3 regions of the Sanguibacter massiliensis genome follow, and region 3 is predicted to be linked to each of the others. Evidence: predicted binding sites of a transcription regulator. Region 3 holds the regulator's gene; each other region holds the start of a gene.
The links. The regulator HrcA, encoded in region 3, represses chaperone genes, less so after heat shock. The targets are predictions, from matches to a motif close to TTNGCACTCGNNNNNNNCGAGTGCNAA.
Positions count from the first base shown of each region.

Region 1: the regulator HrcA is predicted to act here: its motif matches at 3,681-3,707, upstream of C1729_RS04200 (Hsp20/alpha crystallin family protein).
Region 2: the regulator HrcA is predicted to act here: its motif matches at 3,258-3,284, upstream of groL (chaperonin GroEL).

Region 1 is NZ_LT964979.1:898,868-904,548, reverse strand. It holds gene C1729_RS04215 (SPFH domain-containing protein) at 66-1,313, shown strand; gene C1729_RS04210 (MFS transporter) at 1,454-2,680, shown strand; gene C1729_RS04205 (TrmH family RNA methyltransferase) at 2,749-3,636, shown strand; gene C1729_RS04200 (Hsp20/alpha crystallin family protein) at 3,790-4,218, shown strand; gene C1729_RS04195 (carboxylate-amine ligase) at 4,388-5,500, shown strand; gene C1729_RS04190 (GNAT family N-acetyltransferase) at 5,518-5,681, opposite strand, start outside.
Region 2 is NZ_LT964979.1:2,553,480-2,559,160, forward strand. It holds gene C1729_RS11815 (cold-shock protein) at 1-63, shown strand, start outside; gene C1729_RS11820 (glycoside hydrolase family 15 protein) at 142-1,512, opposite strand; gene C1729_RS11825 (phytoene desaturase family protein) at 1,648-3,210, shown strand; gene groL (chaperonin GroEL) at 3,463-5,091, shown strand; gene C1729_RS11835 (siderophore-interacting protein) at 5,374-5,681, shown strand, end outside.
Region 3 is NZ_LT964979.1:282,154-287,834, forward strand. It holds gene hemW (radical SAM family heme chaperone HemW) at 1-1,271, shown strand, start outside; gene C1729_RS01275 (hypothetical protein) at 1,412-2,335, shown strand; gene C1729_RS01280 (DUF3097 domain-containing protein) at 2,411-3,274, opposite strand; gene hrcA (heat-inducible transcriptional repressor HrcA) at 3,424-4,461, shown strand; gene dnaJ (molecular chaperone DnaJ) at 4,521-5,633, shown strand; gene C1729_RS01295 (16S rRNA (uracil(1498)-N(3))-methyltransferase) at 5,678-5,681, shown strand, end outside.

The DNA of each region.
Region 1 (5,681 bases), 620 kb from region 3:
CGTGACGCCGCGCACCGGGTCGCACCGCACGCCTGCACCGCCACCACGAACCAGGGAGCCGCTCCATGCCTGAGGATGTCACCCTCAACTTCGGGATCGTCCTCGCGATCGTCCTCGCGATCGTCGTCCTCATCGTCATCGGCAAGTCCGTCCGCATCGTCCCGCAGGCTCAGACCTGGCTCGTCGAGCGGCTCGGCCGCTACTCGCACTCGTTCGAGGCCGGACTCCACCTGCTCATCCCGTTCGTCGACCGGGTCCGCGCCCAGGTCGACCTCCGCGAGCAGGTCGTCTCGTTCCCGCCGCAGCCCGTCATCACGTCGGACAACCTCGTCGTGAGCATCGACACCGTCATCTACTTCCAGGTGACGGACCCCAAGTCGGCCGTCTACGAGATCGCCAACTACATCGTCGGTATCGAGCAGCTCACCGTGACGACGCTCCGCAACGTCATCGGCTCGATGGACCTCGAGCAGACCCTCACGAGCCGCGACCAGATCAACGGCCAGCTCCGTGGCGTCCTCGACGAGGCGACGGGACGCTGGGGCATCCGCGTCAACCGCGTCGAGCTCAAGGCGATCGACCCGCCCGCGTCCGTCCAGGGCTCGATGGAGCAGCAGATGCGCGCCGAGCGTGACCGGCGTGCCGCGATCCTCACGGCCGAGGGTGTCAAGCAGTCGCAGATCCTCACCGCCGAGGGTGAGAAGCAAGCGTCGATCCTCCGCGCCGAGGGTGCCGCCCAGTCGCGCATCCTCGAGGCCGAGGGTGAGGCGCGCGCGATCCTCCAGGTCTTCGACGCCATTCACGCCGGTGACGCCGACCCCAAGCTCCTCGCGTACCAGTACCTGCAGAAGCTCCCCGAGATCGCCAACGGCACCTCGTCGAAGCTCTGGCTCGTCCCGACGGAGTTCACCGCAGCGCTCGGCGCCATCACGGCGGGCCTCGGTGGCACGGCCCCGACCTCGCCCGCTGCCCCGGCCGACGGGTCCGAGGCGGCCGCAGCACGACGCCGCGAGCGGCTCTCGTTCGAGTCGTCCGGGCTGCGCGACCCTGCCGAGGCACTCGCCGAGGCGCGTCGCGAGGCCGAGGCCGCGACGGCCGACGCGACGACCGCAGGTCAGCGTTCTGGGCGCCCGTTCGACCCGGACGCCGCACGAGGTCAGCAGCCCGGGTTCCCCGCGGCGCAGCCACCGGCGCACGCTGCCCCGGCCGCACCGCCCTACCAGTCGCAGGCTCCGGCACCGACGTACCAGCCGCAACCCCCCGCGCAGGACGACGGGCAGCCGCCAGCACCGCCCGCGCCGCCGGCACCCTGACGCACGGCACGACCGCGCACTGACAGCGCGCCCCGGGACCTCCGGGGCGCGCCGTCGTCGTCCGCCGTCGTCCTGCTCCATCGAGCATGCCGTGACGTGTCCCCGCAGGGGAACGCTCCGAACCCTGCAATGATCCTCCCGTGACCACGCCCTTCACCCCGACCCTTCGCCGTGATGGCTTCACGCTCACGCACTACTCCGTCCTCGTCGTGTGGGGGTGGTTCCTCTACTCCTTCAGCCCGTCGGTGCCGCTGCTCGCGGAGGACCTCGGCGTCTCCAAGGCCGTCGGCGGGCTCCATGGCACCGCAATGGCAGCGGGCGCGATCACTGCGGCGCTCGTCCTGCCGCACCTGATCCGCTTCCTGGGGCGGCAGCGGCTGCTCGTCGCGAGCCTTGTGACGGTCGCGGTCGGCGTCACCTGTTTCGTCCTCGCCCCCAGCATCGCCCTCACGCTGCCCTCGATCGCCGTCGTCGCGCTCGGCGGCAACATCGCGCTCTCGGTCGCGCAGCTCAACCTCTCGCAGCGTCACGGTCCCGCGGCGCCAGCCGCGATCTCCGAGGCCAACGGGGCAGGCTCGGGCATCGGCCTCCTCGGACCGCTCGCGGTGGGCCTTGCCGTCGGGATCGGCTGGGGCTGGCGGGCCGCGGTCGTCGTCGCCGTCACCCTCGCGCTCACCGTTGCGTTCGCTGTGTCGCGTCTGCCGCGCGACGTCCCCGGTCCAGGCACGCAGGCCCGCGACGTCGCGGATCCGGTGCCCGAGGGTCCTCTGGTCACCAGCTCCGTGAGTGTGACGTCGCGGCGGCTCGCCCCTGGGACGTCCGGGCTTCTCGTCGCGCTCGTCGCGGCGATGACTCTTGAGAACGCGACGACGTACTGGTCGACGTCGCTCGTCCTCGAGCGCACGGGCGCTGACGAGAGCATCGCGACCGCGACGACTGCCGGCCTGCTCGGCGGTATGACGGTCGTCCGGTTCCTTGGGACGACCCTGACCCGGAGGTTCGGGGCCGACCGGGTCCTCGCCGCGAGCTTCGTCCTCGCGATCGCGGGCTGGGCGGTCCTCTGGACCGCACACACGCCGGGCGTCGCCGTCGCCGGGCTCGTCGTCGCGGGTCTCGGGTACGGCGCGCAGTACCCCCTGACGATCGCGCTGCTCCTTGGCATCGCACGCGAGGGCGCCGACCGGGCTCAAGCCGTCGCGACGTTCGTCGCAGGTGCCACCGTCGGCATCGCCCCGTTCCTCCTCGGAGCGGCGGCCGACGCGGTCGGCACGCACACGGCGTTCGTCGCCATCCCCGTCATGGCGGTGCTCGGAGCCGTCGGCGTGATGCTCGGCGCGCGCAACGCGCGGGCGCACGGGCTGCTCTGAGCCCCGCGCCAGGCGCACTGCGGCAGGCGTCCCGCGCCGAGCCTGGCTGGCATGCGTGACAATAGACCGTGCCCACGAACCCTGCTGACACCGTGCTGCCCGCCGACCTCGACCTCGTCGAGATCACCGACGTCACCGCGCCCGGCCTCGAGGACTACGTCGCGCTCACCGACGTGAGGCTGCGATCGCGCACGGAGCCTGGCAAGGGTCTCTACATCGCGGAGTCTTCGACCGTCATCCGGCGGGCGCTCGCCGCGGGCCATCGGCCGCGCTCGTTCTTCATGGAGCACAAGTGGTTGACGTCCATGGCGGACGTGCTCGCCGAGCACCCGGGGGTGCCCGTCTACACGGGCACGGCCGAGGTCCTCGAACAGGTCACCGGGTTCCACCTCCACCGCGGGGCGCTCGCCTCGATGCACCGGCCCGCGCTCTCGCCCGTCACCGAGCTGCTCGCGGCGGCGCGTGGCGGGCAGGGCGCGCGCCGTGTCGTCGTCCTCGAGGACACGGTCGATCACACGAACGTCGGCGCCGCGATGCGCGCGTGCGCGGCGATGGGCGTCGACGCGGTGCTCTTCACGCCCTCGTGCGCCGACCCGCTCTACCGGCGGGCCGTGCGGGTCTCGATGGGCACCGTCTTCCAGGTGCCGTGGACCCGCTTCGAGCACTGGCCTGCGGGCCCCGCGGACGGTGCGGCCGACGGCGTCGAGCTGCTGCGGTCGCTCGGCTTCACGGTCGCGGCGCTCGCGCTTGAGGACGACTCGGTGAGCCTCGACGTCCTCGAGCACGACACCCCCGAGAAGCTGGCGCTCGTCTTCGGCACGGAGGGCGATGGCCTCAAGAAGCGCACGATCACGGCGTGCGACCTCACCGTGAAGATCCCCATGGCGGGCGGCGTGGACTCGCTTAATGTCGCGTCGGCCGTTGCGGTGGCGGGCTGGGCGACCCGGGTGCGGTGACGCACGGCCGCTTCGATCGCTCGTGGCGAAACTGTTCAGCAGATCTGGCACTCGGGGGGTCAGAGTGCTAAAAATAGAGGCGTAGCCACGGCGCCGGACTCCGGCGTCCCGACCCCCGGAAGGTCCGGGGGATCTTCTGCGGAGGTGAACAAGATGGCTGCTCAGCGAGACCCTTTCCGTGAGATGGACCGACTCTTCGGCGCGATGCTCGGCGGCCCGCGCGACAACGCCGGCATGCCGATGGACCTGTTCCGCACCGACGACCACTACGTCCTCAACATCGACCTGCCCGGTGTCGACCCCGGCACGATCGACGTCTCCGTCGAGGACCGCACCCTCACCATCCGGGCCGAGCGCAGCGCCCGGGACGAGGTCAACCAGTGGCTGCTCCGCGAACGCCCCTCCGGCACGTTCGCCCGCCAGCTCACCGTCGGGCGCGGCCTGGCGCTCGACAGGATCAACGCCAGCTACCGCGACGGCGTGCTCGCGCTCACCATCCCGGTCGCCGAGGAAGCCCGCCCGCGCCGCATCGAGGTCGTCCACGACACCGGCGCGCCCGCTCTCGAGGCCGCGACGAGCTGATCCACGCACCCTCCTGCGCCCCGCGACGGGCCACCGCACGCCGGTGGCCCGTCGTCGTGCGTCCGGCCCCGCACCGTTCGACGGAAGCACTGACGGCGGCACTCGACGACCGTGATCGACCGTCCACGCTCGGGTCGCGCGACGCGCGCTCCGCTGCCACCCTGTGACGATGACGAACCTCAGGACTGTGGGAGTCGAGGAGGAGTTCCTCCTCGTCGACGAGACCGGACACCCGACCGCGGTCGCCGCCGCGGTCATCGAGACCGCGCCACCCGAGCTGCGCGAGGGCCCCGCTCACGTGCCGGGCGGAGGCCTCGAGCACGAGCTCATGCTCGAGCAGATCGAGACCGGCACCGTCCCGTGCACCGACCTCACGTCACTCGACGCGGAGATCCGCGCGGGCCGCGCCCGTGTGAACGAGGCCTCGGCCCCGCACGGTGCACGCATCGCGGCCGTCGGCACGAGCCCCGTCCACGTCCTCGGCACGCGCGTCCCCTCGCGGCGCTACGAGCGCGCCGCCGCGCAGTTCGGCCTCACCGCCGACGAGCAGCTGACGAGCGGATGCCACGTCCACGTCGGCGTCACCTCGCGCGCCGAGGGGGTTGCCGTGCTCGACCGCATCGGGCCCTGGCTCGCGCCGCTCCTCGCGATCTCTGCGAACTCCCCGTTCTGGCAGGGCGTCGACACGTCGTACGAGTCCTACCGCGCCCAGGTATGGTCGCGCTGGCCCACCGCCGGACCGGTCCGCACGTTCGGCTCGGTCGACGCGTACGACGACGCCGTCGCACGACTCCTCGCGACCGGGACGATCCTCGACACCGGCATGATCTACTTCGACGCGCGACTCTCGGCGCGGTACCCCACGGTCGAGATCCGCGTCGCCGACGTGTGCCTCGCGCCCGCGACCGCAACCCTCGTCGCGGCCCTCGCCCGCGCCCTCGTCGAGACCGCCGTCCGTGAGCACGCAGCCGGGCAGCCGCTGCCCGAGCTGCACCCCGAGGTGCTGCGCGCCGCGGCGTGGCGCGCGAGCCGCTCGGGGCTTGCCGACGACCTCGTCGATCCCGCGACGTGGCGGCGCGCGCCCGCGCACGACGTCGTTGGCAGCCTCGTCGACCACGTCCGCCCCGCCCTCGCCGACGCGGGCGATCTCGACGCAGTCACCGAGATGCTCGGCGGCCTGTGGTCGCGGGGCGGGGGAGCGCGACGCCAGCGGGCCTGGTTTGCCGAGTCGGGCGACGTCCTCGACGTCATGCGGCGCGCGGCCGACGCGACCGTCGGCTGACCCGGCCCTCGACGGGGTCAGAGCACCCGGGCGAGCACGAAGTCGTCGTGGACGCGGTCGCCGACCCGCATGTGCTTCGTCCCGACGACCTCGAATCCGTGCTTCCCGTAGAAGCGCTGCGCGCGCTCGTTGCGCTGGTTGACGCCGAGCCACACCGCCGCGACACCACGGGCACGGCCCG
Region 2 (5,681 bases), 2.3 Mb from region 3:
GTCGAGTTCGAGGTCGGCCAGGGCACCAAGGGCCCGCAGGCGGAGCAGGTCCGCCCCCTCTGACCTCGGTCACAGCGCAGATCTTCCGGGACGGCGCTCGGCAGCGGAGCCTCCGCTGCCGAGCGCCGTCGCGTGTCGGGGCTACGGGAGGTCGTCGAGCGCGTCGAGTGCGAGGAGGACGTTCGCGTTCGACCACGCGAGCGGTGCGACCGCCGACGGCGAGCCGTCGGCGAGGACCTTCTCAGGGATTGCGCCCGACGACGTGCGGTGCGCGTCGACCCAGGCGAGCCAGTGCTCGGCCGTCGCGCGGTCACCGAGCGAGGCCGCGGTGAGCGCGTAGAGCGTCGTCTGCGGGGTCCACGAGATGCCGTCGGGACGCCACGAACCGCCGGGTGCGAGGCCGCCCGCGGGGCGCCTCATGGGAGCGACGCTCGCCCGCCACGCGGTCTCCGCACCGACGAGCGGCTCGTCGACGAACGGCGGCAGGACGAAGGCCGTCGCGGCGTCCCGGGCGCCGCCCGTGACGTGGCGTGGATAGCCCCGGGCACCGAACGACTCCTCGACGCGCTCGCGCAGCCCCGACGCCGCGTCGGACGCAGCTCGGGCCCGGTCGGGTTCCGCGAGCAGCGTCCACGCGTCGGCGGCCGCCTCGAGACCCGCAAGGAGCGGCGCGGCCGTGCCGAGCGTCGTCACCGCCTCGCGCACCTCCCAGTAGTCGGGGGACGCGGGAGGCAGCCGGCGACCGCCGTCGGTGAGCGCGAGCGCGTGGTCCGTCGCACGCTCGAGGAGACCGCGCAGACTGAGCGCGACGTCCGTCCGGGTCGGCGGCCCCGCCTGCGCACCGCCGTCGGGAACCGTCGCCGGCCCCTCGGGCGCGGCCTCGAGCACCTCGCCGAGAGCCCACAAGACCCAGCCCGTGCTGTCCGTCTGCGGGGCGCGGCCGTCGGGCGGCCCCGCGGCGTCGAGCGTGTAGCGCGCCTCGAACGACCCGTCGTCGGCCTGCACGCGAGCGAGGAACCCTAGGACGCGCACCGCGTCGTCGACGTGGCCCGTGCGCGCGAGCGCCGCCGCGACGAAAGCGTTGTCCCGCGGCCACGCGTACCCCCACCGCTCGTGGAGCGCCGCCGGCACCGCACCGTCGTCGCCGACGAGCGCGTGCAGGTCTGCGAGCGCACCGCGCGCCATGTCCTCGAATGGCGTCCCCACGCCCGGGACGGTGCCGGCGTCGAGCCACGCCCGCTGCGCGGCCGCACGCTCGTCGAGCGCGGCTCTGCGCGCGGCGGGCGCGGCAGGCTCGTCCGGCACCCGCGTCCCCGGCAGGTACCGCTGGGTGGTGCCCGGAGCGACCGTCGCGACACCGTCCGACGTGACGACGAGCCCGTCTGAGTACAGCTCGATGACGTTGCCGTCGACGCCGCCCGACGTCACTCCCGCGCCCGAGACGAACGCCGTCGCCACGAGGACCGTCGCCGTCGCCAGACCCGCGACCTTACGACCCCGGTGCGCACGCATGGGACGACCGTAACGGGTCGACCGCACCGGGCCCTGCGGCGTCCGTCTGTGTGACCGTCGGGCCGCGCGCCGGGCCCGGGCCCTACGCTCGGACCATCGCGTCCCGGCTCGCAGGGCGCCCGAGCGGAGGTCTCGATGAGTGAGGTCGACGTCGTCGTCGTGGGGTCGGGGCCCAACGGGCTCGCGGCGGCCGTGACGCTCGTGCGCGCCGGGCTGCGCGTGCGCGTGCTCGAGGCCGAGGACACCGCGGGTGGGGGAGCGCGCACGCTGCCGCTCGGGCGCGACGGGCTCGTCGTGCGTCCGGGGTTCGACGTCGAGCAGGTCGCGGCGCTGCCGCACGACGTGTGCTCCGCCGTGCATCCGCTTGCGCTCGCGTCGCCGTTCCTGCGCGCGTTCGACCTTGCTGCGCACGGTGTGCGCCTCCTGAGCCCCGACATCTCCTACGCGCACCCCCTGCCCGGTGGGGCTGTGCTCGCGCACCGGTCGCTCGACGCGACCGTTGCCAGCCTCGGCAGGGAGTGCGGCGCGTGGCGGCGGACGTTCGGGCCCCTCGTCGACCGCCCCGACGTGCTCGCCTCGCTCCTCCTCGGGGACAGGCGCACTCTGCTGGCCGGGGGCAGCAGGACCAGAAGTGCCCGGACCGGGAGAGGCCCGGGCGTGACACCGCCAGCGAGCACGCGTGACCGTCTCCGTGTCGCTGCCGCGCTCGCGGACGGGCTGCTGCGGGCCCCGCGCTCGGGCCGGGCGGGCGCCCTGCTCGCGGGCGTCGCCGTCCACGCGATGGCGCCGCTCTCGTCACCGTCCGCGACCGGCACGGGGCTGCTGCTCGGCGCGCTCGGGCACGCGGGCGGCTGGCCCGTGCCCGTCGGAGGCTCGCGCGCGATCGTCGACGCGCTGCTCGCCGACCTGCACGCGCACCGCGTCCGCGTCGAGACCGGCCGCCGCGTGACGTCGTGGGGTGACCTGCCGTCGGGCGCGGACGTCGTCCTCACCACCTCCGTGCCGCGCGCCCTCGGGATCGTCGGGCACCGCCTGCCCCGGCACGTGCGCGCGGCGCTCCGCCGCTTCCGTGGCGGCCCGGGCGCCGCCGCCGTCCAGCTCGTGCTCGACGGCCCAGTGCCGTGGGCCGACGCCCGTGTCGGCACGGCGGGCACCGTCCACGTCGCCGGGACGGTCGACGACATGCGGCGCGCACAGGCCGCCGTCCGTGTCGGACGGCACGCCGAACGGCCCGTCGTGCTCCTCGGCGACCCGACCCCGTGGGACCCGGCGCGCGAGCGTCACGGACTGCGCGTCGTGTGGGCGTACGCCCACGTGCCCGCGAGCTCGGGACGTGACGTCACGGAAGACGTCCTCACGCACGTCGCCCGGTACGCGCCCGACGTGCGCGACCGCGTCGTCGCGACGCGCTGCGTGCCCGCGTCCCGCATGTCGGCGCACGACGAGAACCTCGTCGGCGGCGACATCGCCGCCGGCGCCGTCACCGCGTGGCAGATGCTCGCGCGGCCGCGGCTCGCCGCCGATCCCCACCACCTCGGTGAGGTCGACGGGCGGCACGTCCTCCTTGGCTCGTCGGCCGCCCCGCCCGGGCCCGGGGTCCACGGCATGTCGGGGCACCTCGCGGCGCTCTCGCTCCTCCGCCGGCGGGGACGGCGCCCGGGACCGCTCGCAGCGCCGACGGACGGACGAGCCCGCTGAGGCGTGGCACCGACGTCTGCGCCGAGGGCGGACATGGCCCCCGCCGTCTTGCACTCGGCCATGCCGAGTGCCAATAATGGTGTTAGCACTCTCGACCCTTGAGTGACAGTCGTCGCCGGGGTCGGGCAGTGGACCCACCCAGGTCGCAAGGTGAGGCCCGGGCCGTCGGCGTGACGTGAACGCCGCCGGCGCGGACCGTCCGTCGCGGGCACCGACCGACCCCCAACGCCACAAGCGGAGGATCACATCCCCATGGCAAAGATCATCGCCTTCAACGAGGAGGCTCGTCGCGGTATGGAGCGCGGGCTCAACGCCCTCGCCGACACCGTCAAGGTCACCCTCGGCCCGAAGGGCCGCAACGTCGTCCTCGACAAGAAGTGGGGCGCCCCCACGATCACGAACGACGGCGTCTCGATCGCCAAGGAGATCGAGCTCGAGGAGCCGTTCGAGAAGATCGGCGCCGAGCTCGTCAAGGAGGTCGCCAAGAAGACGGACGACGTCGCCGGTGACGGCACGACGACCGCCACCGTCCTCGCCCAGGCGCTCGTCCGCGAGGGCCTGCGCAATGTCGCGGCCGGCTCCAACCCCATCGCCATCAAGCGCGGCATCGAGAAGGCCGTCGAGGCCGTCACCGCCGAGCTCGTCGCCTCCGCCAAGGAGATCGAGACGAAGGAGGAGATCGCCGCGACCGCCGCCATCTCCGCCGGCGACCCCGCGATCGGCGAGCTCATCGCCGAGGCCCTCGACAAGGTCGGCAAGGAGGGCGTCATCACGGTCGAGGAGTCGAACACGTTCGGCCTCGAGCTCGAGCTCACCGAGGGTATGCGCTTCGACAAGGGCTTCCTCGCCCGCTACTTCGAGACGGACCCGGAGCGCCAGGAGGCTGTTCTCGAGGACCCGTACGTCCTGCTCGTCGAGTCGAAGATCTCGAACGTCAAGGACCTCCTGCCGCTCCTCGACCAGGTGATGAAGCAGGGCCGCTCGCTCCTCATCATCGCCGAGGACGTCGAGGGCGAGGCCCTCGCGACGCTCGTGCTCAACAAGATCCGCGGCACGTTCAAGTCCGTCGCCGTCAAGGCCCCGGGCTTCGGCGACCGCCGCAAGGCGATCCTCCAGGACATCGCGATCCTCACGGGCGGCCAGGTCATCTCCGAGACCGTCGGCCTCAAGCTCGAGACCGCGACGCTCGACCTCCTCGGCACGGCCCGCAAGGTCGTCGTCACGAAGGACGAGACGACGATCGTCGAGGGTGCCGGCGACGCCGACCAGATCGCCGGTCGCGTCAACCAGATCCGCTCCGAGATCGAGAAGTCGGACTCCGACTACGACCGCGAGAAGCTCCAGGAGCGCCTCGCGAAGCTCGCCGGCGGCGTCGCCGTCATCAAGGCGGGCGCGGCCACCGAGGTCGAGCTCAAGGAGCGCAAGCACCGCATCGAGGACGCCGTCCGCAACGCGAAGGCTGCCGTCGAGGAGGGCATCGTCGCCGGGGGTGGCGTCGCGCTCATCCAGGCCGGTGCCAAGGCCACGGCCGCGCTCGAGGCGCTCGAGGGTGACGAGCTCACCGGTGCTCAGATCGTGCTCCGTGCGATCGACGCGCCGCTCAAGCAGATCGCCGTCAACGCGGGCCTCGAGGGTGGCGTCGTCGCCGAGCGCGTGCGCTCGCTGCCGTCGGGCCAGGGCCTCAACGCCGCGACCGGCGTCTACGAGGACCTGCTCGCCGCGGGCGTTAACGACCCGGTCAAGGTCACGCGCTCCGCGCTTCAGAACGCTGCGTCCATCGCTGCGCTCTTCCTCACGACCGAGGCGGTCGTCGCCGACAAGCCCGAGAAGGCCCCGGCCGTGCCGGGTGGCGGCGACGACATGGGCGGCATGGGCTTCTGACCCCCGCCGCCTGAGTCGGCCCCTCGCGGGCCACGCAGGACGCACGAAGGCCGCCGGCCGGGCTCACGCCCGACCGGCGGCCTTCGCCGTTGCCGTCGCGCACGCTGTCGCGGCGTGCGCCGTTCCGCGCATGCCGCGACGGCGGCCGGGTATGGTTAGCCTTACCTCAGTACTAATAGTGTGAGCGAGAGGCCCACGATGACGACGAGAACGACGATGACCCCACCCGCCAGCGCGCCGTCCGCGCCTGGGACACCGACGCGGCGCATGCACCCTCTGCGGGTGCATACCCTGACCGTCGTCGGTGTCGAGCGTCTCGCCGCGCGCATGGTGCGCGTCCGCCTTCACGGCAATGACGTCGCCGACCTGCCGACGGCCTCGGCTACCGACCACGTCAAGCTGTTCGTGCCCGCCGAGCCCGGCACGGAGCCCGCGCTGCCCGTCGTCGTCGACGACCGCTGGGTCTCAGGACGCGACCTGCCCAGCCGCGACTACACGATCCGTGCGATCGACCGTGAGGCCCGGACGCTCGACATCGACCTCGTCGAGCACCCGCACGGCGTCGTCGGACGCTGGGCATCCTCGGTGCA
Region 3 (5,681 bases):
CCGCGCTGCCCGACGGGGATCCTGCGCCGGCGGACGGTGCGCTTCCCCGCTGGGCGGGCGTCGCGGGCGCGCCGCAGCATGCGTTCGGCGTCTACGTCCACGTCCCGTTCTGCACGGTGCGTTGCGGCTACTGCGACTTCAACACGTACACGGCGACCGAGCTCGGCGGGGGCGCGAGCCAGGACTCGTACGCGACGACGGCGCTCGCGGAGATCGAGCTCGGCGCCCGCGTCCTCGCGGACGCGGGACTGCCCGCGCGCGAGGTATCGACGGTGTTCGTCGGCGGCGGAACGCCGACGGTCCTCCCGGCGGGGGACCTCGCCCGGATCCTCGACGGTCTCCGTGACGCGTGGGGTCTTGCGGACGGCGCCGAGGTGACGACGGAGGCGAACCCGGACACGGTGAGCCCCGAGTACCTGCGGACGCTCGCGGACGCCGGGTTCACGCGCGTGTCCTTCGGCATGCAGTCGGCGGTCCCGCACGTCCTCGCGACGCTCGAGCGCACGCACGACCCGGCGCGCATCCCCGACGTCGTCGCGTGGGCGCGCGACGCGGGGCTCGACGTCTCGCTCGACCTCATCTACGGCACGCCGGGGGAGTCGCTCGACGACTGGCGGACGAGCGTCGAGGCGGCGCTTGCGACAGGCGTCGACCACGTGTCGGCGTACGCGCTCGTCGTCGAGCCGGGCACGCGCATGGCGGTGCAGGTGCGCCGGGGTGAGCTCACTTTGCCCGACGAGGACGACCAGGCCGCGAAGTACGAGCTTGCCGACGAGCTCCTCACGGCGGCGGGTCTGCGCTGGTACGAGGTGTCGAACTGGGCGCGCGAGCGCGCCGACGGGTCGGTCGCGGTGTGCCGGCACAACCTCGCGTACTGGCGCGGCGACGACTGGTGGGGCGTGGGTCCGGGTGCGCACTCGTACGTCGGCGGTCCCCTCGTCGGGGATGACGGCGACGAGGTCGCGGGCGTGCGCTGGTGGAACGTCAAGCACCCGCGGCGCTACGCGTCGATGCTCGCCGCCGGGCAGAGCCCGGCGGCGGGACGCGAGCTGCTCGACGCCCCGACGGCCGCGCTCGAGCGTGTGATGCTGGGCGTGCGTCTTGTCGAGGGTCTCGATCTTGCCGAGCTCTCGGCCGCAGGCCGGCGCGCGGTGGCCGGCCAGGTCGCGGCGGGCCTCCTCGACGGCCGCGCCGCGATCGGGGGACGTGCGCTCCTCACGAGGCGCGGGAGGCTGCTCGCCGACGCCGTCGTCCGCGACCTCACGGACTGAGACGACCGTCGATATACGCGTCTTCGACGCGCGGTCGGTGGCGCGGATCACTACGCTGTGGGCGGTGACGTGCATCCGTGCACGTCGAACCGGGTTCGAGGGGAACCCGGTCCGTCCTGCCCCGATCCAAGGAGCATCCCATGTCCGACAGCAACCTTCCGCCGTACCCGGGCGGGTCCTCCGACCCCTACGGCCAGCAGCCGGCGGGAACTCCCGCGCAGCCTGACCCGTCGGCGCCGTACGGCGCGACGCCGCCTCCGCCGGCCGGGCAGCCGGCTTACGGGACGACGCCTCCTGCTGACCCGTACGGCGCTCAGCAGCCCTACGGTGCGCCGCAGCAGCCCTACGGTGCGCCGCAGCAGCCGTACGGTGCGCCGCAGAGCTTTGGTGCCGCGGCCGACCCGTTCGACATCGGCTCCGCGCTCACCTACGGCTGGGAGCGTTTCTCGTCGAACGCCGTCGCGCTCGTCGTCGGCACGCTCGCGTGGGTCGCGGGAGTGAGCATCGTCGTCACCATCCTCTGGGGGGTGCTCGTCGGCGGCAGCCTCTTCGCACTGCTCACCAGCCCTGACACGGCAGGGGTGTTCGCGGCCGGTTTCGGCGGCGGCTTCTTCCTTCTCGTCGTGCTCAGCGTCGTCCTCGGGTTGCTCGCGGAGGCCGGGCAGATCAACGCGTCGCTCGTCGTCACGCGCACCGGCCGGGTGGAGATCGGCGACTTCTTCAAGATCCCCAACCTCGGTCAGGTCCTGCTCGCGTCGCTCGTCCTCGTCCTGGCAGCGGCGATCACGGCGATCACCATCATCGGACCGCTCGTCGTCATGTTCTTCGGTCTCTTCGCGCTCCACTTCGTCATGGACAAGGGCATGGGCGCGATCGACGCGATCAAGGCGAGCATCGATGTCGTCAAGAAGAACCTCGGCTCAGCCATCCTGCTCACGATTGTCGTCTCGATCGTCTCCGCAGCGGGCAGCATCGTGCTTGTCGGATCGCTTGTGACGACCCCGATCGCGCTCGTCGCACTCGCGTTCGCCTACCGCCGCGTCATCGGCGAGCAGCCCGCCTGACGTTCCCGTCCGCGTGGCCCGTCGGCCCGGCACCCCGTCCGCGGGGCGCCGGGCCGCCGGCGTTCGAGGGGTGCGTCAGCCCGTGGGCTCGGTGACAAAGTCGATGAGTTCCTCGACGCGTCCGATGAGCGCGGGCTCGAGGTCCGTCCACGAGCGGACGGTTCCGAGGATCCGCTTCCAGCCGTGGGCGACATCGGCCTGGTCGGCGTGCGCCCAGCCGAGGTGGCGGAGGATCCCGACTTTCCACTCGACGGAACGATCGATGCGCGGCCAGGCCTCGAGCCCGACGCGTGCGGGCTTCACGGCCTCCCACACGTCGACGTAGGGGTGCCCGACGACCCTCACGGTGCCGGCGGGCGCGAGGCGCAGGACGGCGTCGGCGACGCGCTGCTCCTTGGAGCCTGCGACGAGGTGGTCGACGAGCACGCCGAGCCGGCGGGTGCGGTCGGGTGCGAAGTCGCGGACGTAGGCCTCGAGGTTGTCGACGCCGTCGAGGAGCTCGACGACGACGCCCTCGACGCGCAGGTCGTCGCCCCAGACCTTCTCGACGAGCTCGGCGTCGTGGCGTCCTTCGACGAGGATGCGCGAGCCGCGGGCGACGCGCGCCTGGGCGCCGCGGACGGCGACCGAGCCTGATGCGGTGCGTGTCGGGGCGGCGGGGGCGCGCGAGGTGACGGGCGCCTCGAGGATCACGGGCGCACCGTCGATCCAGAAGCCGGGGCCGAGCGGGAACGTGCGGGTGCGGCCGCGGGAGTCCTCGAGCTCGACGACGTGCATGCCGCCGGACTTCTCGACGCGGATGACGGCGCCGACCCAGCCGGTCGTCACCTCCTCGACAACCGTCCCGCGCTCGGCGGCGACGGGGCGCGCGGCGGGGCGGCGCCGGTGGTGGGTCGTGGGGTCGCCCCCGAGGACGTCGGATCCGTAGCGGTCGTGCATCCCGACACCTTAAGGCGGTGCAGTCGGCCAGCAGGGGAGCGTCGGGTGTGTGGCGTGCGTCGCTGACCGTCTGCGCCCGGACGCGGGTAGGATTGGCACTCGGACCCTGAGAGTGCGAATCTCCTGGGTGTGAGAGCTGAGGGAGGAGCATGATGTCGACGCACGGGACGGCCGCGGACCGCCGCCTCGACGTGCTCCGCGCGATCGTCGAGGACTACGTGACGACGCGCGAGCCCGTCGGCTCGCGCGTGCTCGCCGAGAGGCACCGCCTCGGTGTCTCGCCCGCGACGATCCGCAACGATATGGCTGTCCTCGAGGAGGAGGGCCTCATCGCGCAGCCGCACACGTCGGCCGGGCGTGTGCCGACGGACAAGGGCTACCGCCTTTTCGTCGACCGCCTCGCCGAGGTCAAGCCGCTCTCGCAGCCCGAGCGCCGCGCGATTACGTCGTTCCTCGACGGTGCGGTCGACCTCGACGACGTCATCGTCCGTGCTTCGCGCCTCCTCGCGCACCTCACTCAGCAGGTCGCCGTCGTCCAGTACCCGTCGTTGCGACGGTCGGGGCTGCGTCACCTCGAGCTCGTGCCCGTCGAGGGCTCACGCCTGCTCGTCGTCGTCATCACCGACACGGGCCGCGTCGTGCAGCGCACGCTCGAGCTGTCGTCCGACGTCGACGAGGAGTCGCTCGCACGCCTGCGGGCGCGCCTCAACGCGGCGTGCCTCGGCCGGCGGCTCCCCGAGATGCGCACCGCGCTCGAGTCGCTCCCGGAGCAGTTCGTCCCTGAGGAACGGCCGCTCCTCCGCGAGATCTCCGACCTTCTCGTCCACACGCTCGGCCTCGAGTCCGGCGAGCGCATCGTCCTCGCGGGGACGTCGAACCTCGCGCGTTCCGGGATGCGGTTCGAACATGCGCTGCGGCCCGTGCTCGAGGCGCTCGAGGAGGAGGTTGTGCTGCTCGGGCTCCTCACGGAGATGACCGAGGATTCCGCGGGCGTCGCGGTGCGCATCGGTCACGAGATGCCGCACGTCGGCCTCTCCGAGACGTCGGTCGTCACGGCGGGCTACGGCGCCGAGGGTGACGCGGTCGCGCTCCTCGGTTCGATCGGCCCGACCCGCATGGACTATCCGCAGACGATCGCCGCGGTGCGCGCGGTCGCGCGCTACCTCACCCGCATCATCACGACGTGACCGGGCCGGCGCGAGCCGCCGTCCCCTGACCGTTCCACCCACCACCAGGAAGAACCCCTGTGACGGACTACTACGAGATCCTCGGTGTGCCGAGAGACGCGACGCAGGACCAGATCAAGAAGGCGTACCGGAAGCTCGCGCGCGAGCTCCACCCGGACGTCGCCGGCGAGGAGGGCGCGGACCGCTTCAAGGATGTGACGCGCGCCTACGAGGTGCTCGGCACGGCGGAGAAGCGCCAGGCTTACGACATGGGCACGGATCCGTCGGCGCCGGGTGGCGGCCAGGCGGGCGGCTTCGGTTTCCAGGACATCTTCGAGACGTTCTTCGGTGGTGGTCAGGCCCAGCGCGGCCCCGTGCCGCGCACGCGGCGCGGCCAGGACGCGCTCCTGCGCCTCGACATCGACCTTGCGGAGGCCGCGTTCGGGGCTCGCAAGGAAGTGACGATCGACACCGCGCGCGTGTGCTCGACGTGCGGCGGCGCGTGCACGCGGCCCGGCACGTCCGTCCAGACGTGCGTCGTGTGCCAGGGCCGTGGCTCGGTCCAGCGTGTCGCGCGCTCGTTCCTCGGCCAGGTCATGACGACGCAGCCGTGCGCGGCGTGCCAGGGGCACGGCACGACGATCCCCGAGCCGTGCGTCGACTGCGCGGGCGAGGGTCGCGTGCGGACGCGCCAGACGATCTCGATCGACGTCCCGGCCGGCGTCGACACGGGCACGCGCATCAAGCTCTCCGGTCAGGGCGAGGTCGGCCCGGCGGGAGGCCCGGCTGGCGACCTCTACGTCGAGATCCGGGAGCGCAAGCACCCGGTGTTCGTGCGTCGGGGCGACGACCTCCACTGCACGCTCGAGGTGCCGATGACGGCGGCGGCGCTCGGCACGACGATCGAGCTCGAGACGCTCGACGGACCGCGAGACGTGACGTTCCCGCCGGGCACGCAGCCGGGCGACGTCGTGACGCTCGCCGACCTCGGCGTCGGGCACCTCCACGTCGGTGGACGCGGCGATCTCGACGTCCATGTCGACGTGCGCGTCCCGCACGACCTCGACGACGAGCAGGCCGAGCTGCTGCGCCGCCTCGCCGCGCTGCGCGGCGAGGAGCGTCCCGAAGCGAAGGTCGCCGCGGCGCACCCGAGCGTGTTCAGCCGCCTCAAGGACAAGCTCTCCGGTCGCTGAGCGACATCGGCGGAACAGTCGCGGAAAGGCTAGGGTCGACGACCATGA